DNA from 2 places in the Desulfosporosinus sp. Sb-LF genome. Region 2 is predicted to be linked to the other one. Evidence: a T-box and tRNA genes for the amino acid it is inferred to sense, from the RefSeq annotation. Region 2 holds a T-box; the other holds one or more tRNA genes.

Region 1 (15,274 bases), on a different contig from region 2:
TTGTCGTTTTATGACAAAATAAATTTATTTCGGATTTAATTGAGCAGGATTTGCGTGACCCGTATAGAACTATAAAAATAGAATTATTTTAAATAGTGATTGAGAGGAGAAGCTTCATGACTGAACTCCGACGCGATGATAACTTTCAGTGGACCGGTGAATCGGTAGAATGTGAAAGTGGAATCCAGTGGGCTGTCGCTGAACAAGCCAATGGAATTGTGGCCATTATCGTGAATTCTCCCGGCGGGATCTTGACTGGCAAGCAGGTGCGCGTTTTGGCCGAGATTGTTGGGGAGGATGGGGTCATCAAGAATACCCGCCGCATGACCTCGCTGCTCCTAATTCCGAAAGAAAAGGTTGCTAGTGCTTTGCAACAGCTCCAAGGGGCGGGTCTCCGCGTTGCAAATTTGCATAAAAGTGTTCGGAATATCGCGGCATGTCCGGGCAAGGGATTTTCCCCCAACTCCCGTGGAGATACGTTAGAACTCGCTAAGGTGCTTGATGAAGCCTTTTATGCTACAATTCTCCCCTGGGATTTTAAAATCGGGATTTCTGGCTGTCCACGTAATTGCACAGGTGTGCAGTGCCATGATCTGGGGCTTATGGCAGAGCCACGCGGAAAATATTCGCTTTGGATCGGTGGCACAGAGTCGGGAATGAATCCGAAGCATGGAACATTAGTGCGCAAAGGAATCCCTCGAAAGCAGGTTATTCCTGTAGTGAAACGGATTTTGGAAATTTACACGACATGTGTAGAGGAATTTGGGGAGGAACTTGGTCAAAAGGCTCGGCTTTATCATGTCTTAGAGAAGATGGGGCTTGAAAGGTTTGTGCAAGGAATTGATGAGGTTCTCGGTGCCCCAGTCAAGTAGATAGGCATCACAGGCTGAAATTAAAAGGGGGAAACGATGTGGGGACTCAAGGATTTAGTAAACTTAGTGCCTATAAGGCCTTTTCAAAAATGGATAAATCCTGCGCACAGGGGTGCAAATGTTCGGCACTGTGTCAATTATTCATGGCGAAGGAATTTCTTAGTTTATCCGCGCAGACAGGGGAAAAGTTTACCGATAAAATCCCAGAGGATATTCTGGATATGTTTCGGAGCGTGCCTTTAATTCCTGAACGGTATAAAACCATGGAACTTCAAGAAGCCTTTGTTGAGGTCCAAAGTATTTGTGATGATTGTGCAACTGATGAGCACGATGCCTACTGTACGGTCAATGTGGTCCTTACTGCTTTGGGAATATTAATCGAAGGTAAAGACTATGTTACGGATAAGGATAAAAAGCTCGCAGGGAACTAGAGAGTTTTAAGACATATTATGGGCTAAGAGAGGATGAACTCAGTTGATTCACCTACACCAGTTTGATTTAGACGAATCCGTTCGTTTGCTGCGGATGGATGCAGAACAATTGGCTCTTCTGAAAGAGATTCGACCGGTTATTGAGCGGGATCTGGACGAAATTATCCAGAACTTTTATGCCCATGTGACATCTTTTCCTGGACTTAAAGCAATTATTGATCGATTTTCTAAGGTGGAAACATTAAAAATTACTCAAAAAAAATACTTGCTCTCTCTCTTTCCTGATAGAATTGATGAAGAATTTATGCGGTGGCGTGTGACGATTGGAGAAGTACATAAGCGAATTAATTTACCTCCCTTTTACTATCTAAGTGCCAATCAGATCTTTTGTGACGAAATTATTCCGCGCATTTTTAAACACTATCGTAAGAAGACGGATCAGGCGGTTCGTGCTAGTTTAGCCTTTCAGAGACTATTGAGTCTCGACCAACAAATTGTCATGGCCAGCTATATTCAGTCCTACATGACTGAAATCGATAAGAAGGCTGAATTAGAGAAGGCTTTAAACGAAATTGATAACTTGCAACGCAGTGTTAGCGAAGCCAGTCAAGCGTTGGCAGCAAGCTCAGAAGAAACTGCGGCCTCCGCGGCAGAGATGAATGAGGCAACAGGGCAAATTTCGAATAATGCTTCCGAGGCAGCCCAGTTCTCCCGCCAGGTGGATGCTTTGGCGCAAGAAGGCGCTCGGAAAATTCAAATGATCTCGGAAACAATTTTGCGTCTGGCGAGTATGACCTCTGAGATGCAAGGAAAAATGACCGAGCTGGATAAAAGCTCCGCGCGCATTGCCTCTGTGACGGATGTGATCAAGGAAATTGCCTCCCAAACGAACCTCTTGGCTTTGAATGCAGCCATTGAAGCGGCACGTGCAGGGGATAGTGGTCGAGGTTTCGGAGTGGTCGCTGAGGAAGTGAAGAAGCTTGCTAACCATTCTGAGCAGTCGGTTAAAGAGATTAGCGCCTTGATCATGATCACCAAACAAAATACGGTGGCTGTGAACCACTCTATTGCTGAAACGACCAGTGCCATGCAGGGCGCAGCAGCAGAGGCGGGGGAAGTGGTGAATCGCTTTGGAGAAATCATGTCTGCGATTAATGCGAGCATTCAACAAGTTCAGGGAATTGCCCAGCAAATTGACGCTTTAGCGCTAACCGCTGGTCAAATTGGAGCAGCCTCTGAGGATGTGGCTAACTCGGCAACTATTTTGGCTCAAATGGGTCTACGGGACTAGAGGAAGGAGTAGCGTTGATTGAAAGAGCGTAGATTATCTGAAGATGCCTTTTATATCCGCAGGATGTGGAGCTTCTCTCGTGCGCTTGATCTTGGTTTAGTGGATGAAGAAATCGAAAGAGGTTTACAGTTTGCCTTAGGAAATCGGCACGGAGAGCGAGTGGCTTATATCGCCATGCGTCTGGGCCGGAGCTTAGAATTCAGTAAGGAAGAATTAGTTCATCTTGCGGTTGCCGGGCTACTACATGATATCGGCGCTCTCGGTTGCTTCCAAGTGTATAATGGGAGCTCTCGTATCTTGGAAAAACATTGTCTAGTTGGAGCGACAACTGTCGAGCGATTTCCGTCGGGAACAATTCTTGCCCCCGCGATCAAGTATCATCATGAAACCCCTGATCCAAAACATAGTGCTTTGGGCGTGGCATCCGAAGAAGTCCCGTTGATGGCTCGTATTTTGTCTTTGGCGGATCAGATTGACCTTCGGCTGAAGCGGAGATTAGCGAGCCATCGGGAACGAGATGAGATTTTAGATTGGGTCGCAACGGAAACCGGAACATTGTTTTATCCCGAAGTATCTGCAGCGTTTGAACGTGTTGCTCAAAAAGAGGCGTTTTGGCTGGATATCGAACAACCGGATTTACTCCAGATTTCCTTGGGACTCTTGTGTGGACAGTGGCAACTTCCAGCGACGCGCGAATTAGAAATTGGATTTACTGACGACTTAGCGGCAACGTTTGCCGATCTGATCGACCAGAAGAGTAAGTTTACGGCTCGCCACTCACGATCGGTGGCCGAAACTGTAAAACGTTTGGCTGAGGGGCTTGGCTGGGAGACTGATCGTTTGCATGAAATCTATGTGGCAGGGTTACTTCACGACTTAGGTAAGCTTGCAATTCCAAAGAAGATCCTAGATAAACCGGGGTCCCTTGACCCTGCTGAGATCGAAATTATTCGCACGCATACGTATTATACGCATCGCCTATTGACCGAAGCTGGTTTTCCTACACGAATGGTGGAATGGGCTGCCCATCATCATGAGCGTTTAGATGGTAGAGGGTATCCCTTTGCCCTGCGGGACAAGGAGATTGATAAGGGTGCTCGTTTAATGGCGATTGCAGATATTTATGCGGCATTGACGGAAGATCGCCCCTATCGTAAAGCTATGAGCCCAGGCGAGGCTCTGGGCCTAATTGAGCGCGGGGCGGGAACAATGGTCGATGCTCATTTAGTAGATCTGGCAAAACGCGTATTATCGTAGTGGAGGATTACTTCATCTGTGAAGTAGTGAATAGTCCTTAGCTTAAACAGAATTTTCATCTAAAGCGCTGTAACTAACTTAAACAATAAGTTTTGTTACGGCCTTTTTGTGTCACACATGCGTCCTAAAACCATTTGTGGTAAAGTGGTAGTAAGAAAATGGCCGAATTTGGAATCTGATCAAAGAAGAAGGGAAGATGACTTTGTTTTACCCATTCGAAATGGAACGCTATCTTGAAACATTATTGGGCAAACGAGATCCATTGCTTCGTGAAATGGAAGAACAAGCCCTTAAGGAAACTATTCCCGTGGTGACGCCGACGGTTGGGAATTTCCTCAATTTGCTCGTACATATGTCTAAGGCCCAGGCTGTTTTAGAGATTGGGACAGCGATCGGATACTCTACGATCTGGTTGGCACGTGCCACAGAAAAGACTGGGGGGCATGTAACGACGATTGATATGAACAAAGACCGACGTAGACGGGCACTTATCTATTTTGAACGAGCAGGGTTGCAGAATGGAATTACGGCCTTAGAAGGAGATGCCCGAAAAATCCTGCCAACGTTGGATTCTAAGTTTGATTTTGTTTTCATCGACGCAGCTAAAGGGGAATACTTGGATTACTTGAACCTAATTTATCCCTTAATTGCGCCAGAGGGACTACTTGTGGTGGATAATGTGCTTTTTCGAGGGTGGGTGGTACCGGAAAGCACGTTCGCGCCCAAGTATGACCGAATGGTGGGAGGGCTGCGTCAATTTCTGCAGGAACTTTGCGAGAATCCGGACTTTTCCACCACGGTATTGCCGTTTGGTGATGGGGTGTCGATAAGTCGGAAGTGCAAGTTATAGCTTGACCAAGAAGCAGTTAAGTGATTCTAGTTGAAAGAGAGGGTTGGATAACTATAGAAATGACAAAAAGTATGAACAGACAAATTGATCATAAACGTCACGGTGAAATTGATGTTCTAAGGGCCATAGCGATCGTTCTCATGGTTCTGTTTCACCTTGTCTATGACCTAAAGGAGTTTGTCGGTCTCAATATTGACTATCAGGCTCCACTTTGGTTTTCGATCGGAAAAGCCTCCGCCTTGATCTTTATCTTTATTTCTGGGCTTTCTTGTGGTTTCAGCAGATTTCCTATAAAGCGGGGGGTTAAAGTACTAGTCTGTGGAATGGGCATCACGGTTGTGACCTACCTTGTTATGAAAGACGACTATGTGCGTTTTGGGATTCTTCACTTTTTAGGAGTCACGATGATTTTGTCACCGTTCTTATTGGCTTTGTCTTCGTGGATACTTTGGGGCCTAGTGGCTTGTTCGGCAGTGCTCGGATTTTGGTTTAAAGCACAATTGCTGAAAACGAGTCTCTTACTTCCTTTAGGGCTAATGTATGACGGGTTCAGTTCTATTGATTATTATCCACTTTTCCCGTATCTGGCTGTGACTATTTTGGGGATTCTTGCATTTCGACGTTTTTATGCCAGGGGGACGGAACCTTTGATTTCGTTTCAGTTAAATTCCCGGCTAATTCGGTGGCTCAGCCGAAACTCATTGGGTATTTATTTAGTTCATCAACCCATGATTTTGCTTATCATTTTCATCGTTAAGCGGTGAGGAAGTGTCTCTGCCCGTTCGCACACGCTGCATCGAGGGAGAAAGTTTCTTTACCCGTTCACACACGCTACATTGCTATTCGCTTGGTGCTAAACCTAAAACGCAAAACCTCTGGGCTTTCTGCAAGTGCGCCGCTCCTTGCCATCCTTGGCACCGCGGCATCAGTCCATCCATGGACAAGTCCCGTTGCGTTCTTAACGCTTTAGCACCTGCACTCATTGACGCAATTCCGCTCTCCGTGCTCGCTGAGTAAAGAAACTTTCTCTGGACCTAGGGTCGACGGGGGTTGGAAATGACGGGGTGAAGTGTCCTGTGGGAAGACGAACTGAGTATTACGTGGGTCAGGTAGTGCTGTTTGCGTTTGTTAACGCGGATGCGCTTTGCGTGCACTAAGATTTAGGGGGAGGTATTGATTTTGGCCATGTTTGTTCATGAGCATTTGATGCAGGCAGTTTACTTTGCTCCACGAGGTAAGAAACGCCTTCTTTTTTTAGGAATGAATATTCAGCAACGTTATTTAAGCCCTGAGGATAAGCTGATTGGGTTTGTGGGAGACGCTGGGGCTGGAAAGTCGTTGCTCATTCGAGGGATGTTTCCGGGACTTGAACTGACCAATGATGATGATGGTATCAATATCCGGCCGTTGCCTCTGATGGAGGATGCGGATCGTGGGCATTTCCGTTGTCATACTTATCATTTGGATGTTCGTTTCGAATCTGCGTTTACCCAACCTTGGAAGATTGCCGAAGCTATCCGAAAGGCTGTAACGAGTGGACATCGTGTGGTCGTTGAGCATTTTGACCTTGTCTATTCGCAGCTTGGGGTTAATGCGGAAGTCTTGATTGGAGTGGGAGAGGAAGTGATTGTCACCCGTCCGACGGTGTTCGGACCGGAGCCGCAAAGTATTGCGGATATTGTGTTTGATTCGATCAAATATCGACGTATGGCTCATAGTGCCGAGGATATTACCTCAATGATCCTTGAAGAGATGGGCTTGGAAAAACCAGAGGTGCACAGTGACATTAAACATGGTTTTGTCTTAGAACTGCCGGAAAAACCGGACGTTGATTTGGAATTAGTAGAACAGCGTGTCCTGGATTTAATTAAAGCGGATCTACCGATATGCTTTGCTGACGACGGGCACATTCGAGTCGGACAAATGGTTTATCCTTGCACAGGTCCCCGTATTCATATTCGGCGAACTAGCGAGATAAAAGGGTTTCATTTGCTTAAGGAATTTCGGTTCGACCCCATTGCGCAACTCTATACCATTGCTGGCATTGTGGGCGAGGAAACAATGCCCACTCGTTCTATCGATTTATTCGGTGGCAGAAATCAGAATATTTAGCAGCACCTCATACCTGGAAACGATTGGCGTTTCTCTTTCTATTCTGGTAAACTAAAATCACTTAAAATGACTTGAGTAAAGAAAGGTTAGGTTATCAATATGCAACGTTCTCGCGGTCGGGCTTATGATGAATTACGTACTGTAAAAATTTCACGGCAGTTTACAAACATACCTGAGGGTTCGGTACTCATCGAAATTGGGGATACTCGGGTCTTGTGTACAGCCAGTGTAGAGGAAAAAGTCCCACACTTTCAGAAAGGCTCAGGCAAGGGATGGGTTACGGCGGAGTATGCTATGATTCCACGTGCGACGCAGACCCGGACGCAACGTGAGGCGAGTAAAGGAAAACTTACCGGTCGCACGATGGAGATTCAACGCTTAATTGGTCGTGCACTGCGTTCTGTGGTTGATTTAAAGAAGCTCGGTGAGCGCACAATTTGGTTGGATTGCGATGTTCTTCAAGCAGATGGTGGAACTCGCACCGCTGCGATTACTGGGGCTTACGTTGCCCTTGTCGATGCTGTTCAGTATTTACTAGAGAAGAAACTCATTAGAACAAACCCAATTCTGGATTCTTTAGCGGCTATCTCCGTTGGGAAGGTCCAGGGTCATGTAATTCTGGATTTAGAGTATGCGGAAGATTCACAAGCGGACGTGGACATGAACGTCGTTATGACTGGCGCTGGAAAGTTCGTGGAAATCCAAGGCACAGCGGAAGATACACCCTTTGACCGCGCAGATTTAGATGCATTTTTGCAATTTGCCGAAAAAGGGATTCGCTCTCTAATGGAAGTCCAAAAGTCAGCGGTGGAAACAACTGCATGAAGATAATACTGGCGACTCAGAATCGGGGGAAAATTCGGGAGCTTCAAGAACTTCTCGCAGATGAGAACATTGAAGTTCTTTCCTTACTGGATATTTCGAACTGGGAAGACGTTGAGGAGAACGGGGAAACGTTTGCGGACAATGCTGCACTTAAGGCCAGGGCGGCTGTTCAGAAAACAGGGTTAATTGCCCTTGCCGATGATTCTGGCTTGGTAGTGGATGCCTTAAATGGTGCTCCTGGTGTCTATTCGGCGCGTTATGCTGGTGAGCCTAAGGACGATGAACGCAATAATGACAAACTACTGCATCAACTAGAATCAATCCCTGACGACAAAAGGACGGCGCGTTTTCGTTGTGCTTTGGTTATTGCAACGCCTGATGGGAAAGAATATCTTACAGAGGGCACAGTGGAGGGACTTATCTTAAGGCAACGTCGTGGACTCGATGGCTTCGGCTATGATCCGCTCTTTTTCGTTCAGGACTTTGCTCGGACCATGGCAGAATTGAACGTGGCCCAAAAGAATAAATTAAGCCACAGAGCACAGGCTTTTCGCAAAGCGATCCCGATTCTGCAAGCTCTTAAAGAGAGTCAAACGTTAGACACATAGGGTGAAATTAACCGTTAAAAGTTTTTTGAAGTTTGTTCTTGACGAATCGATAAAGATGAGCTATACTAATCAAGTCACCAATCGGGGCATAGCGCAGCTTGGCTAGCGCGCCTGCCTTGGGAGCAGGAGGCCGGGGGTTCGAATCCCTCTGCCCCGACCATAATTCCCAAGTTTCTTCGGTTAAAATGGTAACCTGGTTGACGAACGTAATCCTTGAACTGCGCCTGTAGCTCAGTTGGATAGAGCATCTGCCTTCTAAGCAGGTTGTCGGGGGTTCGAATCTCTCCAGGCGCACCAAAAATTAATCCCATGGTGGGTGTGGCGAAGTGGTTAACGCACCGGGTTGTGGCTCCGGCATTCGTGGGTTCAAGCCCCATCACCCACCCCATAACGTAAACATGGCACTGAGAGCTTATCTCGGTGCCTTTTGTTTTTTCCTAAAGTTTCATAGAGTCTTTGTCAAAAACATCCTCCTCATTTCTCTGGAAACGTGAAATGAGGAGGATGTTCTGATATACGGTATTCTTCACGATTAGAAGGGGTTTGTTAACAAATGGCGAATTAGGCGAATAGTACAAAGGTTAGTTGGGAGACTATACAGTATGAGTGAAATGATGATGTTTGATGAAAAGGGGGGAACATATCAGATGAGTCAAATGGCTGAAGATAAACGGACGATAGGAAGGTATGGATGGACTGGCGCGATCTTCGTTGCCATCGTGATATTGATTGCGGCGTTTTTATATTTCGATCGACGTAATGAACTTTCCGTTATGATCCAAGCATGGGGGCTGTGGGGGATTGTTTTTGCGATCCTCTTAATGGCGGCTCTGTGTATGACTCCAGTGCCCTCTGAAGGACTTGTGGTAATGTATCTTAAAATCTATGGTGTTTATCAAGGTGTCTTGTTCTCGTGGCTGGGTTCGACCATCAGTGCCCTGGCGATCTTCGTAATTGTACGTGTTTTCGGGCAAAGGTTAATGCAAAAACTCATCTCACTAAAGCGGTTCAATATAGTGGATAATTGGGTTAAAGGAAAAGGGTCCCTGGGGTTATTGGTGGCCCGCCTACTACCCATTCCAGCGGTTGTCGTAAATTACATAGCTGCAGCAATGCCGTCGATGAAACTCTGGACATATCTTTGGACTGCCGCACTCTCGATGATTCCTTACTATGTCGGAACTGCTCTCGTATTTTTAGGTGTTTCTCGAGAGACTTGGATATGGCTTGTTTTAGGTATAGTAGCTCTAATAGCTTTCTGGGGCACGGGATACGTTCTAAATAAACGACGAGTACCTGGAGTTCAATAAGTACCAATAAGAATCAAGAATACAATACTCACACAACAGTTGTTAAAGTAAAATCCTTCTCAATCGTTCTCTCTGAGAATGGAGTGGGAAGGATTTATTCTTGAATAGGAGTTTTGGATTCTTATCTAAAATTGGGGTGAACGCTCAAATAGCATTTGGCTATATTTAACTCGTAACCAATATAGATCGTGTAGCGGGCCGGACGAAGTCAGTCCTTTTAGGAGTAGCGTGAGCCTACTGGTATCTGTAATTCTATTTCCTACATCAAGGCGGTAGATGTGAGTCGGATCAACTTTGCGCGGATTGGCGCGGGATCGATCTTGAGTCATTATATAAGAATAACCGTTTGTTTTGGCAAGCGAAATAAAAGACGGTGCAGCATGACCATAAGGGAGGGCAATGGTGTCGTCCCTTCGACCTAAATGCTTTTCGAAAAGGCCTTGCTCTTGTTTAAAATCATTTAGAATTCGATGGCTGTAGTCAGACTCGGATTCCATCCGATTTTCCGTGGATAGAAATAAGGGATCTGTGGCGAAGTAGGTTTTACCTTGTGCTTGCATACTCGAATGCGCATCAAACGTATGAGAATGGAACGTGGCGAGCGGGTCTTTAGCGAGAGCACTGATTTCAGGCCATGAAAGGTAGTCGCCTTTAGAGGATAAGGAAGCCTTGCCGATGATGAATTCTGTACTTGGATACTGAAAATCCCTCAAGATAGGTAAGGCGTTTTCAGCATAAGTGCGGTCCCCGTCGTCAAACGTCAGGACAACAGAATTAGGGGGAATTGCTTTCTGGGGATTTTGTAACGTTGCCATGGCTTCATCGAGTGGAAGAACGTGAAAACCGTGTTGTTCTAAAAATGTGAGGTGTTCGCGAAATTGTTGTGGAGTAACGCTTACATGCGTATCCCAGGGATTATTCATTTTATCACTGACACGGTGATAGGTCAGGACGACAATTTGTTGGGTGTAATTAAGAGGCAGAACAAGTTGAATCAAAGTAACAAGTAAAGGAAGTAATATTAGTCCTGCTATAGAAAAGAATAGAACTCTTCCTTTTAAGGGTGCCCCTCGTTTTAACACAAAATCTTTGATTATGATTCTCACGATCAAGACCACTTCCTTCCACGTTCTATACTCTACCACGACCATGGAAAAAGTAAATACTGATGGTTTGAATATGTCGATAACGGGAGGTAATTTTCTCTGAAAAATCTCCTGAAAGTAATTAGTTCATTTACTGAGGTTATATAACTTATCTTGAAAAGAGAAACCATGGTATACTTCTGGTAAAGATTCTATTGGGAGATGAGGGTGAGATACGGTGAGCAAAGCCAAGCCAGATGCTAACGATTTGCGCCGATTGATCGGATATACCATGATTACCTTTATGAGCGTCTTTATATTTTTACCTGTTTTGTGGTTTGTTCACCTCTTCACTCAGGACTCTGGACTTTATTTGCGGTGGATCATCTGCTCAGCGTTTCTCGTGATTTTTAATCTCTTATTTTATTACTGGAACTATCCAAAGGGTTGGTTAGCCAATTTATGGTGTCTGATCGGAATTAATATGCTTGTTTTGATTTTTGAATATTTTTGGCTGATGCAGAGCATGGGTTAAGAAATGCAAAAAAGAATCTCTAAACTTTTAGTTTTAAAAAATATTAATTCGATAATATTTACACGATAAACGGTTATACTAATTAGGTCGCATATACAGGCAATGGCCTACGGCGGCATTGGGGTGTCGCCAAGCGGTAAGGCACTAGACTTTGACTCTGGCATTCGTTGGTTCGAATCCAGCCACCCCAGCCATTAGTTTATAAAAAAATTACGGATGACTTGTCAAATGGCAGAGAATATGGTATCATACTTTTTGTCGCAACAATTGCACATGCGGGAATGGCGGAACTGGCAGACGCACTGGATTTAGGTTCCAGCGGGTAACCGTGCAGGTTCAAGTCCTGTTTCCCGCACCAATTATGACTATTAACCATTTTGTCCATTATTCGTTACAGCGAATGATGGACAAAATGTTCTTAACTAGCTATGCATTGCATGGTTCTTTTCATTTTCTGGAACTTTTTCTGTAATCCTCCAGTAACGACATCAAATATTTTGGGACTACAACTGTGCTAGATCCAGGCCATGGGGGATATAACCCTGGGGTTTGCGGTAACGGTCTAGGAGAGAGGGCTATCGTTATTGGAAGCTTGTCTTAAACTGTTGGGTCGGATGGTTTGCGTTTGAATTCTACTCTCTTTTTAGTATAATTAATAATAGTTGTAGTGTTTAAAGTACATACTAGAATTAAAGAATAGTTGAAAGGTTGCTTTAAATGAAGAAAAATATTACTCTTGCTATAAGTATTCTCGGACTATTTTTAGTTTTAGTCGGGTGTGGTACGACTACTCAACCCAAAGTAATCAAGCCAAATACGACTTCAACTACCAGTGCTAACCAAGTACTCGATCCAAGCCAATATCAAGACATTGGTAAGTTGGAAAGCTTGGCTAAGGCTAATCCCAATGATGCCAAAGCCCAGATGAATGCTGGTATATCGGCTTATGCCTATAAGGATTACACAAAAGCAATCGGCTATTACAATAACGCTATTAAAATCAACCCTAAAGACGGGATAGCATATAATAATATCGGAAATGTTTACTTCCGAGGATTGAAAAAATCAAAAGACGCGTTGCCTTTCTATGAAAAAGCAACCCTGGTTGAACCAACTTATAATTATGGATGGCTCAACTTAGCCCTCTGTCAAAAAGATTTAGGAGATACAGCGGGAGCTAAAGCCACTATTGCCCAAGGTCTAAAAGTGTTAGCTACTAATGATAAATTAGTAGAAGACTTAAAGAATTTGCAGAAACAAATTAAGTAATACATGCGAGCTGCGGACATAATTCTTTAAAATAAACTCCTACTCCCCCTCTTAGTGAGGGGATTTTTTTACAAATAAATAACCCCCACATTTAACTTTTGTAACAACATTACTCATTAATGATCTCAATATGGAACTTCTCCCAGTAATTGAGATTACATTTAAAGACATTAGTAAATCTAACTGGATCGATGCACTTAACATACAACATAACGGTTTCCTTCAAGGCCAAAAATTCTTTATAACCAATTGTGATGAAAATCACGCCCAAGGCGATTAGAATCAGAATTGCAACTGCGATAATTGCTACGCTTACTGCCGACAACAGGGGGAGCACAACAGCATCTACCATAACCCATTGCTAAAGACTCAATAAACGAAGATAGTGCCTAGATTTGTATCTAGGCACTATCTAATACCTTACTTAGAACTGATAATTAATACTACATCGTTATCGGTTTGCCGGGGTAATAATGTGGTCACATGATTGTCTTTTTGAGCAACCATGCTATACGGCTTTTTATCTTTTGTATAAGACCAGTTTTCAGCCCAACCATCCTTCTTCAAAATATCTGCATACTGATTTAAAACTATATCTGTAGTTGTATTCTTTATAAGGTATCTAGCAGAACTTATTCCATTTTCGTCGGGTTGAGTAATATTTTGTAATTTCATGTTGCCGTAAGCCGGAAGATATGAAAATTCTTTTGAATATGTTACATTGGTTTGGACATCATTCGGAACCTTCGCATTGCATGCAGTTAAGCTCAATAAGAATAAGATAGCTAAAATATAAATTACTAACTTTTTCATATTAAACACCTCGACAATAGTTTTTCAAAATAAAAAAATTTCAATGCATTTGGAAGTTATTATTAAAATTTTCCATCATTACTAAAACGAAGTCACTAAACGTATAGCCTAATAAGGAAGTGATTTAATGATCTACTTTATGTTAGGCGGTTATGTAGTATTGTTAATTCTGATTCTAATGTTTAACCACGCAGTACACATGAACGATAAAGATTATAGCGAGGATAAACCCCCTAGTCGTCACAACTAGGGGATATGTAGTAATTTTATCTACACCACGAAGTGGAACAATAATCGGCAATGGCTTAATTCCAAATCGGAAATAACACAGCCACTTCTGATTGTGTTAACTGGAGCCAGCGATGCGACTCGAACCTACAACCTACTGATTACAAATCAGTTGCTCTACCAATTGAGCTACGTCGGTATGTAGTATTGACGAGTATTATTTTAGCAAGACTAATAGTTGTGGTCAAGGGTCTACGATCTGGTAATTGAAGGTATCCATATTTCAGGTAATACAAATTGGATAGAATTCCTTTTTCCCTGCATAAAGTCCTAGCATTCCTTTTACCGTCGATAGGCGGTTTTTTTAGTGCCCGGGAATCTAAGCCTGAAAACTGAGAGGTGATAACGATAAAGACCCAAAAAGCGGAAAAGAGGGCCTCGGTTTTAAATCGAAGCCCTTCTCGAGGGTTAATGGATCTTTTACTTTGACTGAACAGTTAGTATTACGTCGTTACCAGATATTTGAAGTGAGATATTCGCTGTGTGCGTATCTTTTTTCACTGAGAAATTAATAACTCTTTCTTCTTTGGTAATGGTCCAACCTTCTTTTTTTAAGATATCTTCATAATCCTCGTATGCCTTAACATCTGTTGTATTTTTGATAATGTATCTCGCTTTAGCAAGTGGCTCCTTTGTGGTTGCAGGGGTAAATTCAGTTGATTGAGCTCCGTTATATGATGGAAGATATGTGAATTCCTTAGTATACTTACTATCAGCTGGAGTATTAGCATTACCATTATTAGACAAATTGGGGTTTTTAGCACTACACGCGACTAATGATACAGATAAAATCAATATCATGAAAATATAAAAGAATTTTTTCAAAAAAATCACCTCAAAAATTAATTTATAAACAAAATATTATACATTTAAAGAGGAGATGTCAAACAGATTCATTTACCAAAAAAGGAACCTGCCTTGGTGCTTGTACCTTAGACTGCCAGAAACTTATCGTACATTCTTGCCAGCGTTACACCGATTATGTAAGTATTAATCTGGAAAATCGTGCCATTTGGACAAATGGGGAAAATAGAAAGCATATACTGAGCCTATGGAATATCGGGGAAGGTGGGTACTAGTATCAAATTTGCAATTCCGATCTACTCGCTTTAAATAAAATTTTCCAGCCCCACTAAAAGAAAATGCTTAAAACGTATAACCCAATAAGGAAGTGATTTAATGATCTACTTTATATTGGGCTATGTAGTATTATTAATTTTATTTTTAATGTTTAACCATGGGGTACACATGAACGATAAAGACCAAAATTGAGAAGGAAGGGCTTCGATTTAAGTCGAAGCCCTTCCTGAGGGTTAACGGATCTTTTTACTTTGACTGAACGGTTAGTAATACATCTTTGTCTGAAATTGAAAATGAAATATGTGCTATATGTGTATCTTTTTTCGCTGAGAAATTAATAACTGCTGTTTCTTTGGTAATTGTCCAACCATCTTTTATTAAGATAGCCTTATAAGCCTCGTATACCTGGGTATCTTTTGTATTGTGGATAAGGTATTTAGCTTTAGCGAGTGTTTCCTCTGTGGTTGAGGGAGTGTATTCGGTTGATTGTACCCAGTGGTATGATGGAAGGTATGTGAATTCCTTAGTGTAAGCAGTAGTATTAACATTAGCCTGACTAGTTTTTTTACCACCTAATATTGAAAAAAGTTTCACGAAATCACCTCAAATATCATTCTTTTGACATTAGTGAATTCTATACATTTTGGG
Region 2 (15,209 bases):
TTAGCGTAAGGAATCCAGAACATGAAATTGCTGTCATGGGTATGGTCAATGAAATCCTGGATCTTCCAGTGGTGTGTGCTCACCAGTTAACGACTTCTTTAGGATTCCATGAAAGAACAGTTACGGCAGTCCTCAATGCGCGCTTAATTCCGATTATTACTGACTTAATTGAGTCTGTTAAAAAAGTACTTGATGAAAAAGGAATACAAGCTCCCATCATGGTTGTTAAAGGTGACGGATGTATGATGGGCGAAGCTTTAGCCCGCGAAAAACCAATCGAAACTATTCTCTCGGGTCCCGCTTCCAGTATCATAGGAGGGACTTTTCTTACTAAGACTTCTGAGGCCCTTGTACTCGATATGGGAGGAACTACGACTGATATCGCAATTCTCAAAAACGGAGTGCCCAGGATCAACCAAGAAGGAGCAACAGTCGGTGGCTGGCTTACACGTGTCCAGGCTGCACAAATCTATACGTACGGTCTAGGGGGCGATAGCTATATCCAAATCCACAAAGACGGCGAAATTCAGGTAGGCCCCCAAAGGGTATGGCCTTTGTCCGTGGTTGCGTACCAATATCCTTATTTGGTCGATGAATTGAAGATGAACTTTGAAAAGACCTACGATCTTATGTTTGCCCAAGCAACGGATTGTTTCATGTTCCTAAAACAAGCTACATTTGAAGTGTTAAATGACCTAGAAAAAAGAGTCGTCGAAATTCTTCAAACTGGTCCAAGAAGTTTATATTATCTGACACAAAGAATGAATCTTGATCCTAATCTTCTAAATTTGCAACATCTCGTTAATTTGGGGGTATTAGCCAGAATATCGCTCACACCCACGGACATTCTGCATGCCAAAGGGACTTATAACCAATGGAACCGGGAAGCAGCGGAAATAGGAGTAAAAATCTTAGCAAGTCGGATGAGAAAAAGCCCAGATGAGTTCATTCAACTTACATCAGAAAAGATAATCAATGACCTTTGCATTACCTGCCTTCAGAGCCTTGTGGGCTGCGATGAGCAAAGCATTAGGATAAAAAACACACCCGAAGTTATGTATTTCATAAAAAAGGCCTTATCACCCAAACAAGGTCAAGAGTTTGACTGTTCCTTTAAAATGAATATGCCAATTGTTGGCATCGGGGCTCCGGTTCGGGCTTGGTTGCCAGATGTGGCTGAGAAAATGAATACCTGTTTGATTATTCCGGAGCATGCTGAAGTGGCCAACGCTATTGGGGCTGCCACCGGCAAGATCATGGAAACTGTAAAGGTATTGATTAAGCCTGGCGAAAAAGATGGAACCTATTTGATGCATGCCCCCTGGGAACGCAAGATGTTCGAGAACCTAGGAGATGCAGTAGCCTATGCATTGGACGAAGCGAAGATAAGGGCAGAACTTGCAGCAAGAAAAGCAGGAGCAAAAGAATATGAGTTAGTAGTGAACCATGAGGATAGATATGCGCAAGTCGGTATGATAGAAAACGATATCTATATGGAATCACTCATTGAAATAACCGCCGTAGAACGTCCGGAGTGGGAACGGGAAGAGATAAAAGAGAAATTCTTTTTGGATACTGTGGGATTCTAGTGTTTTTCAAATGACTTTTATAAAGGAAGGAGATGCCTGATGAATAAGGTTGTTCTGGACAATATTCCCTGTGAAATTGATTTTAAAGAGCTTCAAGAAAAGTTACGTATTAATGAAGAAAGTGATTGTTTAGTTGAAATAAAAATGATGGCTGCTGAAGCTCAGTTACTCGCAAGACCTAAAGTAGTCTATAAAAACGCAAAGATTGAAGCGAAAGGAGATAACTTTGTTGTTATCGATGGAATCAAGTTTACCAGTCGTGTTCTACGGGTTAACCTGGAGGAGGCTTTAGAGGTCTTTCCATATGTTGTTACCTGCGGGACTGAGTTGGAAGACTGGTCTAAACAATTTGAGGATGTTTTTACAATCTTTTGTGCTGATACGATTAAGGAAATGGTACTGCGTTTAGCTTTTCAAACGTTTGAAGCACATCTAGATAAAGAGTTTGGATTGGGGCATGCTGTCGAAATGAATCCGGGTTCATTGTCTGATTGGCCAATCAATGAGCAAATACATCTATTTGAACTATTAGGTAATGTAAAAGAGTTAATCGGGGTTCAACTGACTGACAGTTACCTTATGCTTCCGATTAAGAGTATTTCAGGGATTCGTTTTCCAAAAGAAGGTACATTTGAAAACTGCCAATTGTGTCCTCGAGAGAAGTGCCCTAGCAGAAAAGCACTCTTTGATAAGGAATACGCAGAGAGTTATAAAATCCATTAATGGAAATCAAATACTATATCAAAGAAGGTTATGGAGATAGCCGCTTCTTCCGCTATGGAAGGGGCGGCTTAATTTAATCCCGCGTATTATGCGCCAATGCACGGCTAGAAAAAATAGCGACACCCTATTCTTGGGTATACACTGCTGGTATACTATGGCATAATACATATGAACAAATATCATTTTAATATCCAACTTTTTATATAATCTTACGCGTTGTAGTTCTCTTTAGAGATTTTATGAGATTAAGAAAATCCAATAAAAACTATAAGCTATTAAATGATTAACGACGAAGTTGAGTGGCTGTAGACTATGGAGAAGAAAATAATGAATAATGTTTTAGAAGGCAAAATGGGTAGGTTGGGGATTATGGGCGGAACTTTTGACCCAATTCATTACGGGCATCTGGTTGCCGCAGAAATGGCGCGAGTTGAATTTCATCTAGACAAAGTGTTATTTATTCCGACTGGAAATCCGCCCCATAAAATTGGAAGAGACGTCTCAGCTGCAGAGTTACGTTATGAGATGGTTGAGCGCGCTATTCAGGATAATCCTGCTTTTGAGCTATCTGCTCTTGAAATTAAGAGAAACGGGCCTTCCTATACGGTTGATACGTTACGCGTTTTACGCCGCACTTGGCCGGATTATGAACTTTATTTTATCACGGGTTCAGATGCTCTTCTGGAGATCTTTTCCTGGCGCGATGCCGAGGAAGTTCTCACGTTGATTCAATTTATTGGCGCAGCACGTCCGGGGTTTGACGCAAGCGATTTTCTTTTGAAGGTTCAAGAAGACAACCCTGAAACCCAGGGGAGGATTCACTCTTTGGAAGTTCCCGCCTTAGCGATTTCTTCAACAGACATTCGAACAAGAGTCGGACGTGGTGAACCCATTCGTTATCTTTTGCCTGAGCCAGTGCGTCTTTTTATTCAACAACGTGGGCTGTATTCGCAGGAGGAATTGTCTCATCATGATTAATTCTCTGTAATTATCATCAACTAGTTCGCATACTCTGCCTGGATTTGATCATACTAAAAACGATCAGTGAATCAATTCAGGACAAGAGGTGACAGTTCTAATGACAACTACTCTTTATGTTGGAAATCTTCCTTGGAATACTACAGCAGATGAACTTGGTGAATTCTTTGGTGGATATGGTCAGGTTGAAAGCAGTCGGATTATTACCGATCGAGAAACGGGTCGCTCCCGTGGGTTTGGTTTTATCGAAGTCGAAGAAGGGGACGCAGCACGCATTGCACAAGAGCTTAATGGCAAAGATTTCGGTGGACGGCCATTGACGGTGAACGAAGCGAAACCAAAACAAATGTAAAAGCCCTGCGGATTGTTGTACAGGAGATCCTCTGACATGCTTGTGGGGGGTCTCCTGTTCGTTGTAGAGAGGAAGTTTCTTAGCATCCTACGGCGGTATGTGTTCGTTTGGGGTAAGCGCCTTCGGCGATAGTCTCCACCGGAGACTATCGTGATCGCACTCGCTTCATCGCTATTCCCTTGACGATTAATCTAAAACGCAAAACCTATGGTCTGTTCTGCATGCCCGTCGCTCCTTGCCATCCTTGGCACCGCGGCATCAGTCCATCTCGGCATCTTGCCATCCATGGCGATGCTCTAACCTCAAACGTCCTGTTTGAGTCATGGACAAGTCCCGTTGCGTTTCTTAACGATTAATCGTCTGCGCTCATTGACGCGATTCCGCTCACCGTGCTTCACTAAGCTAAGAAACTTCCTCTAGCTTGGGTCGACGGGGCTTGGTTGACGGTTGGGCTGTTTACGTCTTTGACGCAAAAGCACTTTGCGTGCTTTTTAGGTGAATGAAGGGCTTTCCTATTCCGAAAGGATTTAGCTTTTTCAAGAATCGTTTACTAATCTCGAAGGTCTTGTTTGTGTCTTAGCCAAGTGACCCGGGAATTGTATAGAGTGTTCGATTCTCTTCTCTTTACAACGGAATCGATTAATTGATAGAATATAAAGTATAATAAGAGATTAGGGATAGGAGAAGTGGCAAAGATATAGATATGAGACAAAAGGATAAAAAAGATAAGAGATATAAAGAGGAGCGGGAGATACGTGATATTGCAGGTTGATGAGATGATGAATTTAGCGGTTCGTGTTCTTTCGGAGGAACGATTGATACATACGTTGGGTGTTGCTGATTGGGCGGATGAGTTGGCCAGGCATCATGGTTTGGATCCGATTAAAGCGCGTTGTGCTGGATTGGTGCACGATTTGGCAAAGGAAATGCCCATTAAGGATCAGTTAGGGTTGGCACGACGGTGGGATTTACTTTGTTATACTGAAGATGAACAAAATCCGTATGTTTTACATGGTCCTGTTGCGGCTTATTGGTTGGAACATTTTTATGGGCTGGAAGATGCTGACGTTTTAGCGGCGGTTGCGAATCATACGTTGGGGAGACCGGAAATGTCCTTGTTAGAGATGCTTATTTACAGTGCGGATTTAACGGAATCTAATCGTGATTTTCCAAAAGTGGACAATTTGCGTCAATCCTTGTATGATGATTTAGAAAAGGGTACATTAGACTGTGTTAAACACACTTTAATATATTTGAAAGAAGGCAAACGCCCGATTCATCCCTTAACTCAATTAACCTATGATGATTTGCAAAGGAGGATAAATTTTGGAACTTGATCAAAAAATGCTTAAAAATGTGGTTAGTTTTGTCGAGGACAAAAAAGGTGGAGATATTACTTTTTTGGATGTAAGGAGTATTTCGGCAATCACTGATTACTGCTTGATTGTAACTGGGAATTCAACCACTCAGGTTAAAGCAATCACGAACTATTTGGAGGAAAAGTTGCCGGATATCGGTGTACCGGTTGCTCATCTTGAAGGATTACCCGATGCTAAATGGGTTTTGATGGATTGTGGTGGAGACTTAGTCATTCATGTGATGACTCCAGAGCAACGTGAATTTTATCAACTGGAGCGCCTTTGGAAGGATGCCGGAGTTGTCTCATTCGATTCTGTCGAAGTTTAGAAGCAAGCCAGCTAAATTAACGAAACTAACCAAAACAAACACGTAAAAGCAACGATAGGGAGTAGTACTTAGGAATCCTCACTTAGAGAGGCGGCGGAAGGTGCAAGCCGTTGTAGGAGACTTGGGGAACTCACCCTGGAGCTGTGTTCAGGTTGCAATGAACACCGGTGCGAACCGTTAAGATCGTTTGAGCACTTATAAAATTGGGTGGTACCACGGGAGCACGTCTCTCGTCCCTTTAGGGACGGGAGATTTTTTAATGTAAGGAAAGTGTGTGGCATTGCGTTAGCTATGTCCGCTGTATATAGTAGTGATGTAATTTTCTCGGGCTCCATTTATGAAATTCGTTTAGAAAGTCAAGTTTGTGTGAAGTAGTTGACTCTTTAGCATCTGAGGCTTGTTGTTAGCTAAGTTTCTTTATAATTAAGGGGGAAGGGTTTATGCAAGAAAAGTATTCGTTTTCCGAGATCGAACCAAAGTGGCAGAAACATTGGGTTGAAAACAAAGATTATAAGACGGAGGAAAATTCCTCTAAGAAAAAGTATTATGCCTTGGCCATGTTTCCTTATCCTTCGGGAGATTTGCACATGGGTCATGTCCGTAATTACTCGATCGCCGATGTTATCGCTCGCTATAAACGGATGCAAGGATATAATGTCCTTCATCCGATCGGTTGGGATTCGTTTGGCTTACCTGCGGAAAATGCGGCGATCAAGCATCAAACTCCACCGGCAGACTGGACTTGGAAAAATATCGCTAACATGCGGCGTCAACTTAAAGAGATGGGAATTTCTTATGACTGGGATCGGGAGATGGCAACCTGCCATCCTGGCTATTATAAATGGACGCAGTGGTTGTTTTTAGAGTTTTACAAACACGGATTGGTTTATAAGAAGAAGGCTGCGGTGAACTGGTGTCCTTCATGTGCCACGGTACTTGCCAATGAGCAAGTTGTCGATGGAGGGTGCGAACGCTGTAACACCTTAGTGACGAAGAAAAACCTGGAACAGTGGTTCTTCAAAATCACGGATTATGCGGATGTTTTGCTTCAAGATTTGGACAAGCTGACTGGTTGGCCTGAAAAGGTGAAAACCATGCAGCGTAACTGGATTGGTCGTTCTGAAGGGGTGGAGGTACAATTCCCTTTGGATGAACGCCAGGATAAGATTACGGTATACACTACACGGGTTGACACCCTTTACGGGGTGAGTTATGTAGTTTTAGCTCCTGAACATCCGCTCGTTAAAGAGCTTGTGGAAGGCACGGACTACGAGAAGGATGTGCTGGCATTCATTGAGAAGATGAATGGTCTCAATGAAATTGCGCGGACTTCAACGGAGGCAGAAAAAGAAGGGTTATTCATCGGGGCGTATTGCGTTAATCCGATCAATGGACAGAAAGTCCCGATTTGGATTGCTAACTATGTTCTTCTCGAATACGGAACGGGTGCGGTCATGGGCGTACCGGCTCACGACGAACGGGACTTTGAATATGCAACGAAGTATGGTCTAACGATTAAAACCGTTATTATGCCAGCGGGCAGTGCGCCGGAAGATAAAGATCAACCGCTAGAGGCTGCTTTTACAGGAGAAGGGTTCATGGTTAATTCTGATTCCTTTGATGGTCTGGACAATGAAGAGGGCTGGGACCGGATTGCAGATGAAGTGGAGCGCCGAGGCATGGGTGAACGGAAAGTAAATTTCCGTTTGCGTGACTGGCTTATTTCCCGTCAACGTTATTGGGGAGCACCTATTCCGATCGTTTATTGTGAATCTTGTGGAACAGTCCTGGTTCCTGAAGAACAGTTGCCAGTAATGCTCCCTGCGGACGTTGTCTTTAAAGCTGGAGAAAATCCCTTAGCGACCTCTTCTGCCTTCACTGATACAATTTGCCCACAGTGTGGAGGTCCTGCTCGACGTGAGACGGATACGATGGATACGTTTGTTTGTTCCTCGTGGTATTATCTCCGCTATACAGATCCCCGTAACTCGGAGGCAGTTTTTTCTAAATCGGCTGTGGATCAATGGATGAATGTGGATCAATACGTTGGTGGTGTGGAGCATGCAATCCTTCACCTTCTTTACTCGCGCTTCTTTACTAAAGCTTTACGGGATTTTGGATATTTACAAGCTGATGAACCGTTCCAAAACTTGCTTACGCAGGGGATGGTTTGCATGGATGGATCTAAAATGTCCAAATCCAAAGGGAATATTGTCAGCCCAGAGTTGATTATTGGTAAATATGGTGCTGACACGGCACGATTATTCATCCTGTTCGCAGCTCCACCTGAGAGGGACTTGGAGTGGAGTGACCAAGGAGTTGAAGGGTGTTACCGTTTCCTTAATCGCATCTGGCGCTTAGTCGCTCAATATGAGCCCATCATAAAGGAACTCCAAACTCAACCATCCGACTCCAATAATGAAATGAGCGGATGGGGGCACTTGGATGCACCAGGGAAAGCATTACGCCGCCACACCCATTTGGCGATTCAAAGGGTCACAATAGACCTTGGGACGCGCTTAAACTTTAACACGGCGATCAGTACTATTATGGAATGGGTTAACGCTTTGTACCTCTATAAGGAGCAGCCTACGGCGGATGCCGCGGTCGGTCGTGAAGCAGTCGAAGCAATTCTATTACTCCTTGCTCCAATTGCTCCGCATATCACAGAAGAGCTTTGGAGGGAGCTTGGGCACTCAGAGAGCATCCACAAACAACCCTGGCCTGAAGTGGACGAAGCCGCTCTCGTACAAGACGAAGTGACAGTTGTTCTTCAAGTGAACGGAAAAGTTCGTGACCGAATTCAAGTGTCTGCAGAAATCTCAGCAGCCGAGTTGGAAAAAATGGTGCTTTCTCAGCCCAAAGTCAGTGAATGGATTCAGGGAAAGTCGATTGTCAAAGTCATTACGGTTCCGGGTAAACTGGTTAACATAGTTGTCAAGTAAATAGGTATTATAGGAAAAGGGTAAGTTTGCATCGGCGAGCTTACCCTTTTTCATTTGAGGAATGATGAGCTTGTAAGAATGGTTGGCCAGGTTTGGAATATAGTATTAATAGATCTGGTTTGGAAATGGGTCGTCAGGTTGAAGAAAATTAGTAGGATCTGGAATATACTATCAAAAGAGCGGCAGAAAAGGGAGTGTAATATTTTGCAAAAGGTATATGTACTCGATTCCAGTGTATTGCTGCATGACCCTTACGCAATCTTTAATTTTCAGGATAATGATGTTGTTATTCCCTATGTAGTGTTGGAGGAAATTGAAAGTAAGAAACGTCTTTTAGAAAATGTCGGTAGAGCTGCTCGAGAGGCTATCCGGCATCTTGATCGCTTAAGAGAAAAAGGTCAACTCTCTTTGGGCGTCCCCTCCCCAAATGGAGGAAAAATCAGGATCGAGCTCAATCATTACTCAAATGGAGTCTTGCCAGTAAACTCAGACGTGACATTGCCAGACAATCGAATTTTAGCGGTCACTTTGAATTTAGCACAGGAAGAACAGCGCGCCGTTATATTGGTTACCAAAGATATTGCTATGCGTGTTAAAGCGGATGCTTTGGGAATTTTAACAGAAGATTACTATAATGATAAAGTGATTTTGCCCCCGATTTTGGACGAGATCGTAATATTGCCAATGGAGGATGCCGAGGTCGCTACCCTTTATCAAAATAAATCAATACCCTTACAGACACCCATGTCACCGAACCGCTGTACAAAAGCAGTTTTGAGTGATAATAGTGTCCTTCCTCTTATTTCGTCTTCGGATGGGAAAAAATTAATTTATAACATCGGCAAAAGGCTTGCTCCGTGGGATATTAGACCCAAGAATCCGGAGCAGTCATGGGCTTTAGAAATGCTCAACAATCCGGAGATCACGTTGGTCAATTTGATGGGTCCGGCAGGAACCGGGAAGACGTTGCTTGCCTTAGCTAGTGGTTTGGAACAAACAGTTCATGGAGAATTATATATTAGAATGCTTTGTGCGCGACCGATTGTTCCTTTTGGTAAAGATATTGGGTTTCTACCTGGGGAGAAGGATCAGAAGGTTCGCCCGTATATGCAACCGATTTATGATAATCTTGAGTATTTACTTCGTTCTAAGCGAGAGAAAGAGCGCGAGAGAGGTAGCGAATCGATCGTTGACAGTGCCATTGATCTGCTCATCAAAAAGAGGCAACTGGAAATAGAGGTACTCACTTATATTCGGGGTCGCAGTATTCCTAATCAATTCATCATTATTGATGAGGCTCAAAACCTTTCGGCACATGAAGTAAAGACGATTATCACCCGAGCTGGCGAAGGAACGAAGATTGTACTTTGTGGAGATCCTGATCAAATTGATCATCCATATCTGGATAAGGAGAGTAACGGTCTTGCCCATCTAGCCTCGCGGTTAAATGGTCAATCTTTCTATGGTCAGGTACGACTGATTAGCGGGGAGCGAAGCGAACTTGCTACAAGGGCTGCGAGTTTGTTATAGAGGGGACTTGTGTGAGGGACTTGTGTGACACAGCGCTCGGTGCCTACGACGCAGAGCAAACTAACCGTTCAAGCGACCGGCTTTGGGGAGCGGGGTTCCCGCCAAAAGCGCCGTCCTTGGCGCATTGGCGGCAGTGCACGTCCTGTGCACTGCCCCGTGGCTGGGGTCGGTCGCTTGAACGGAAGTTTGCTGGGCTGCTTACGTAAAGACGTCGCGCTAGTGTCACACTGCGTCCTGGGCTTGGGTCGGGAGGACGTGGGGGGACGAAGGACGGACGGGAGATGGACCATTCGGGTGGACGGCACATTTCATGTGCGCCGTCTGGTGCGGGTAGGGGGACTTGTGTGACACAGTGCTCGGTGCTTACGACGCAGAGCAAACTAACCGTTCAAGCTCCAGGCTTGTGGGAGCGGGGTGCCCGCCAGATGAGCCGTCCCTGGCTCACTGGCGGCAGCGCACGTCCTGTGCACTGCCCTGTATCTGGGGTCGAGTCGCTTGAACGGAAGTTTGCTAGGCTGCTTACGTAAAGACGTCGCGCTAGTGTCACACTGCGTCCCGGGCTTGGGGCAGGAGGACGTGGGGGGACGAAGGACGGATGGGAGAGGGACCATTTGGGTGGACGGCACATTTCATGTGCACCGTCTGGTGCGGGTAGGGGGACTTGTGTGACACAGTGCTCGGTGCTTACGACGCAGCAAACTAACCGTTCAAGATCCCGGCTTTGGGGGACGGGGTGCCCGCCAGATGAATAAGTGATCTAAGAAAGCAACTGAAAGATAGATCGAAAGAATAGATGCAGTTGAGAAAATTAAAAACCAATTTGTATTATAAAAGTAAATAATATGAAGCTTATAGGAAAAATAATTAACAACGTAGATTGCTAGAATAATCATGGACTTCAACAGACGTTTCAGTTTTGAAAAATAGATAAATACCATGATAGTTGCTACAAACAAATAATATAATAATGCTAGTACGTAGGGACTTCGTATAGGATCAGGAATGAAATTTCTTGAGTAATTTTGATATCCAGATAGAATAAAACCCCATAATAGGGTAACTACATCCAGAGGAAACAATCCTAAAATTATGTAAAGATAGTACCTAAGTGGTCTAATACCGTTTAAGCTTTTTAAGTAATTCCGTTTCGCCCACCAGAAGAATATAATCAACCCAATAACAGTCATCCATGTTCGGTACCAATTATGAGAATAGATACCTAAAGCCAGAAACAATTCTTCAATCAAACCGTATAATCCAGACAATAGAAAAATCCAATAATACTCCAAATTAAATACGGCAACTAAGAGGGCTGTTGCTGCTACTGTGAACTGTGAGAAAAGGTTTCCAGCAAGAACATCATCGAAAGGTGAGGTAAGAATAATCATGGGGTAGTAATTATAGGCTTTAAATATAATAAGTATCATGGTTTCGAAAAAAAGAACCAACCCTACCAAAGTCAAATAAAAGGCAAAAGCAAGTTTCCGCCTTTTGGCTTTGATAATTGAAACTATTACTTCAATAACGGTTGAAATCCCTAGTAGCACATACCAAATTGTATTAGTCCAGAAAAGGTTCATTTAATACTTCCCTTTACTACAAAATAAAAAACCGGACCCGTCTGTCCGATGGTTATATTTTATCCCATAAGCCGTATTCCATTCACAACAATGTTCTACCTGTAAATTAATATAATCAACAATTAAACGGTACCAGTAAAAGCAAATGGCGCCCTTATTTTGTTTCCGTCTGTGATACTTTGGCGAGGTATCACCTTCATCGAGTCGATGATTTCGAGGTAACCTATTATTAAAACTACTCAATCCGACAGGATAAACGGGATTTCGCAGCAGGAAAAAGAAGGAATAGAGCGAAATCAGACTTAAGATTAGGTGAAACTCATAATTTTCAAGTAGGTTTAAAGGCGGTACTGCGAATGGAACGTAAGTTGCGCTATGTTTGGTGGTTTGTGATCGTGGGTTTTGTGGTTTTTGCCATTTGGAGGCTCTTTCTACCTCATGGTTCCAATGCTTATCTTCAGAAAACAGCTTCAAACCGAGAGATTGTCGTTTACGTAACTGGTGCAGTTGAGAAACCGGGACTGGTTCATTTAAATTCAGATGCACGCTTGGATGATGCCCTAAAGCAGGTATCTCCGTTGCAAGAGGCTAACCTTGAGAGTATGAATCCTGCGGAAAAACTTAAGGATGGACAGAAGGTATCTGTGCCGTACAAGAGCCCCCCTCTTGCTCAAGGGTCTGCGGTTATTGGTAATCCGAATTCGGCGGGTGTTAGTCCTGCTTCACAATCTGTTCCAACTCCTGCAGCCAGCCCAACGACGGCTGCTAATCCTGCATCGGTTGCTGTACCAACACCCAGCGGAGGAAAGATTAACATTAATACTGCTGGCGCGGCTGAGCTGGACAAGCTCTCGGGGGTTGGTCCGGCATTGGCGGAACGGATTCTTCAATATCGAGCAGAACATGGGTTGTTTGCCAGGGCTGAGGACTTGAAAAACGTTTCAGGGATTGGGGACAAAACGTATGAGAAGATGGCTGCACAAGTGACGGTTAGCCCATGAAAGATCCCTGGATAGGACGAGCGGTGGCCCTTCTGGTCGGTGGGCTTTGTGGTGCATATTTACCGGAAGAAGTACGTTTTTTTGTTTTCGGGATTCTGGTCATGCTCGGGGTACGCTTTGTATTTTGGCGACCCCGTGATTTTTTTGGCCGAGTGTTTCGCCCTGAGATTCTTTTGCTTGGAGTAAGCCTCTTGGTTGGCTTTGCATATGGGGCTTTAGCGGAGCGCACATTGCCAGAGCCTCTTATCTTGGACCATGTCGATATTATAGGTCAAATCAAAGACTGGAGTAGTTCTGAGGATAAGCTCGTGGGGGTTCTGCGTGTTGAGCAAGGTGAAGGCGGCGCGACGAAAAGTAGTGGGGATTCTTCTGCTAATTCTGGGCAAGAGCTAAAAGGTCAGACATATCGCCTGACGGTTTATGCTGATAAATTGGGTCAGATACCAGGGGAGTGGAAGCGAGTTCAGCCTGGGGATCGCATTAGTTTTCAAGCGCACTTGGAACGGCCGAAACCTCTTGGCACACCTGGTGCGTTTGATCTGCGGCTTTACGACGGAGTGAGGGGTTTAAGTGGTTCAATAAGCGCACAAGGGGGTGTGGTACTTCTTTCAGCGGGGGAGCCTAGTTTGACCTGGAAAATTCGCCAACAGGTTAGAAATCAGCTTCAGCCCTGGGAGCCGGAAGATACGGGAGTCTTAGAGGGCATTTTCTTCGGAGATTCTAGTCGTATTCCGGAGTTGGTTCAAGAACGCTACAAAGTGACAGGCGTGCTGCACGTCTTTGCAGCTTCGGGATCCAATGTGGCCTTTGTGCTGGGGCTGTCTTGGCTGCTCCTGAGTTTTTTGCCGCAACAACTAAGGATTGGCGGAACAATCTTGATCCTTTTGCTTTATGCGGCACTTTGTGGGGGGAATGCTCCGATTGTCAGAGCGACTATTCTGGGAATCGCTGTTCTGCTTGGGCGTTTGGGGCGGGGAAAAGTGGCTACGCTGCGTTGGCTGTTCTTTGCCGCAGTATTGCTGTTTGCTCAGAATCCCTTAATAATTCAGGACCTTGGATTTCAGCTTTCCTTTGCCGCTACCTGGGGGATTGTTGTACTAACCCCTTGGATTCTTAAGGGAAAGTGGCTTGAACACATCCCAGCTCTTGTTCGTTTTGCTGTTGCTGGTACACTGGCAGCGCAAGTAGCCACCCTTCCCCTTTTGATCTCTGCCTTTCATCGATTATCGTTGATCGGATTTTTTGCGAATGTCTTTATCCTTTTTATCTTAGGTAGTGTGCTGGAAGTGGGGCTCATCGGGGTTTGCCTCTCTTTCTCAGGGGTGTTGTCTGCCCCGCTTTTTCAGGTGAGTTTATGGCTGCTAGGCGGGACGAATGCTATTCTGAAAATGTTGGCTGAATTACCCTACGCCGATGTTTGGGTTATTAACCCGGGGTCCCTCTTCTGGTTAATTTGGTACGGTGGACTTGGAACTGTCCTCTGGGGGCGTAAACGCGTAATTTTTATAGCAAAGGGGAGGTTCCTTCGGCTTAGAAGAGGGTTGAAAACATTCGCCGCGGAGATTATTGAACGATGTCCTTGGGGAATTTGTCGACCATTGCTGTGTTTGAAGGCGAAAATGCCGTTTTGGCTAATAGGCAAAAATGGATTACCGGTTCGCTTTGCCGGTATAATGCTGATTGTTCTCTCCCTGTGGAGTCCTTGGAATTCGCGGAATGATTTAGAAGTGACCATGATCGATGTGGGTCAAGGAGATTCAATCTTAATTCGGACGCCTAAGAACCATGCTATATTGCTTGATGCAGGACCACGTAGCGAACGGTTTGATGCCGGGGAGCGAATTGTTCTTCCTTACTTATTGCGAAGCGGAATTGGACATTTGGATGCAGTACTGATCACCCATGAACATCAGGATCATATCGGGGGAGTCCGGGCAGTAGTGGCTAATATCCCGACAGATTGGGTAGGGGTACCTGCAGTGGGGGACCGATTGAAAAGTGAGGAATGGAAGGTAGGTCTTCCCTTCGAGCTAACTAATCAGGCTGATCGGTTACGAATGCTTCAGTTGGGAGATCGGATCGATCTTGATTCGGGGGCTTGGCTTGATGTGGTAGGTCCACATCAGGTGCTCGAAGGGACGCATTCAGATCAGAATAACAATTCCTTGGTACTAAAGCTTAACTATTTAGGGCAAAGCATTTTGCTGACGGCAGATATGGAGCAAGAAGAAATGACCGACATCGCTGAAACGGGTGTGGATTTAGAGACTAACATTTTTAAAGAGCCGCATCATGGGAGTCGGTTTTCCCTTGTTCGGCCTTGGTTAGATGCTATTCATCCTCAAGCTGTATGGATCTCTGTAGGGAAAAACACGTTTGGCCATCCTTCGTTAGAAGTATTGCAGTATTGGGAAGATCGACACATTCCAGTTTATCGGACAGATGAACACGGAACCCTACGGCTTCTGTTGGGCAAACGCGGAGTGGAAATCATTCCTGGTCGGTAATGTAGATAATGAGGAAATTTCAAGTTTATTTCCAAAAATTATTGTATAGATGTATAAAAAGGAAGAGTTGGGCAACAATAACAAGGAACATCTCTTTTCTCCTCCTCTTTCTTTTGCCCCTTCACGATCTCAGGAACGTGGAGGGCTTTTTTTATGTATTGCTTCCATGGCGTTTGCAAATGGCATCAGGAGGAATAAAATAGCGCTCTGGCTTTTTTGAGGAGTGTCCTTTAAAATGGGTACTGGGGGTGTTTGAGATGCGTGAAATTGAACGAATTAAGGAAAACGTAACAAGGGGGAAAATACCGGCTGTTCATT

The links. The T-box of region 2 lies ahead of leuS (leucine--tRNA ligase). A T-box ahead of a tRNA ligase gene usually reads a tRNA of that ligase, here a tRNA-Leu.
Region 1: it encodes a tRNA-Leu, which carries the amino acid that the T-box ahead of leuS (leucine--tRNA ligase) is inferred to sense. The anticodon was not compared.

The regions. Positions count from the first base shown of each region.
Region 1 is NZ_SPQR01000009.1:166,603-181,876, reverse strand. Features, by position in the region: gene E4K68_RS14935 (nitrite reductase) at 117-872, shown strand; gene E4K68_RS14930 (nitrite reductase) at 911-1,303, shown strand; gene E4K68_RS14925 (globin-coupled sensor protein) at 1,347-2,594, shown strand; gene E4K68_RS14920 (HD domain-containing phosphohydrolase) at 2,658-3,851, shown strand; gene E4K68_RS14915 (O-methyltransferase) at 4,054-4,701, shown strand; gene E4K68_RS14910 (heparan-alpha-glucosaminide N-acetyltransferase) at 4,773-5,465, shown strand; gene E4K68_RS20435 (hypothetical protein) at 5,541-5,684, opposite strand; gene E4K68_RS14905 (alanine-tRNA synthetase second additional domain-containing protein) at 5,887-6,813, shown strand; gene rph (ribonuclease PH) at 6,913-7,638, shown strand; gene E4K68_RS14895 (XTP/dITP diphosphatase) at 7,635-8,246, shown strand; tRNA gene E4K68_RS14890 (tRNA-Pro) at 8,329-8,406, shown strand; tRNA gene E4K68_RS14885 (tRNA-Arg) at 8,467-8,543, shown strand; tRNA gene E4K68_RS14880 (tRNA-His) at 8,559-8,634, shown strand; gene E4K68_RS14875 (VTT domain-containing protein) at 8,849-9,556, shown strand; gene E4K68_RS14870 (polysaccharide deacetylase family protein) at 9,682-10,662, opposite strand; gene E4K68_RS14865 (hypothetical protein) at 10,880-11,176, shown strand; tRNA gene E4K68_RS14860 (tRNA-Gln) at 11,296-11,370, shown strand; tRNA gene E4K68_RS14855 (tRNA-Leu) at 11,452-11,534, shown strand; gene E4K68_RS14850 (tetratricopeptide repeat protein) at 11,894-12,445, shown strand; gene E4K68_RS14845 (hypothetical protein) at 12,555-12,797, opposite strand; gene E4K68_RS14840 (hypothetical protein) at 12,866-13,258, opposite strand; gene E4K68_RS14830 (hypothetical protein) at 13,967-14,371, opposite strand; gene E4K68_RS14825 (hypothetical protein) at 14,873-15,220, opposite strand.
Region 2 is NZ_SPQR01000006.1:559-15,767, forward strand. Features, by position in the region: gene E4K68_RS09910 (hydantoinase/oxoprolinase family protein) at 1-1,589, shown strand, start outside; gene E4K68_RS09915 (vitamin B12 dependent-methionine synthase activation domain-containing protein) at 1,629-2,312, shown strand; gene nadD (nicotinate-nucleotide adenylyltransferase) at 2,640-3,290, shown strand; gene E4K68_RS09925 (RNA-binding protein) at 3,391-3,642, shown strand; gene yqeK (bis(5'-nucleosyl)-tetraphosphatase (symmetrical) YqeK) at 4,398-4,979, shown strand; gene rsfS (ribosome silencing factor) at 4,969-5,328, shown strand; T-box leader at 5,371-5,569, shown strand; gene leuS (leucine--tRNA ligase) at 5,769-8,273, shown strand; gene E4K68_RS09945 (PhoH family protein) at 8,478-9,803, shown strand; gene E4K68_RS09950 (hypothetical protein) at 9,828-10,151, shown strand; gene E4K68_RS09955 (hypothetical protein) at 10,148-10,330, shown strand; gene E4K68_RS09960 (hypothetical protein) at 10,511-11,383, opposite strand; gene E4K68_RS09965 (helix-hairpin-helix domain-containing protein) at 11,740-12,384, shown strand; gene E4K68_RS09970 (DNA internalization-related competence protein ComEC/Rec2) at 12,381-14,891, shown strand; gene holA (DNA polymerase III subunit delta) at 15,149-15,209, shown strand, end outside.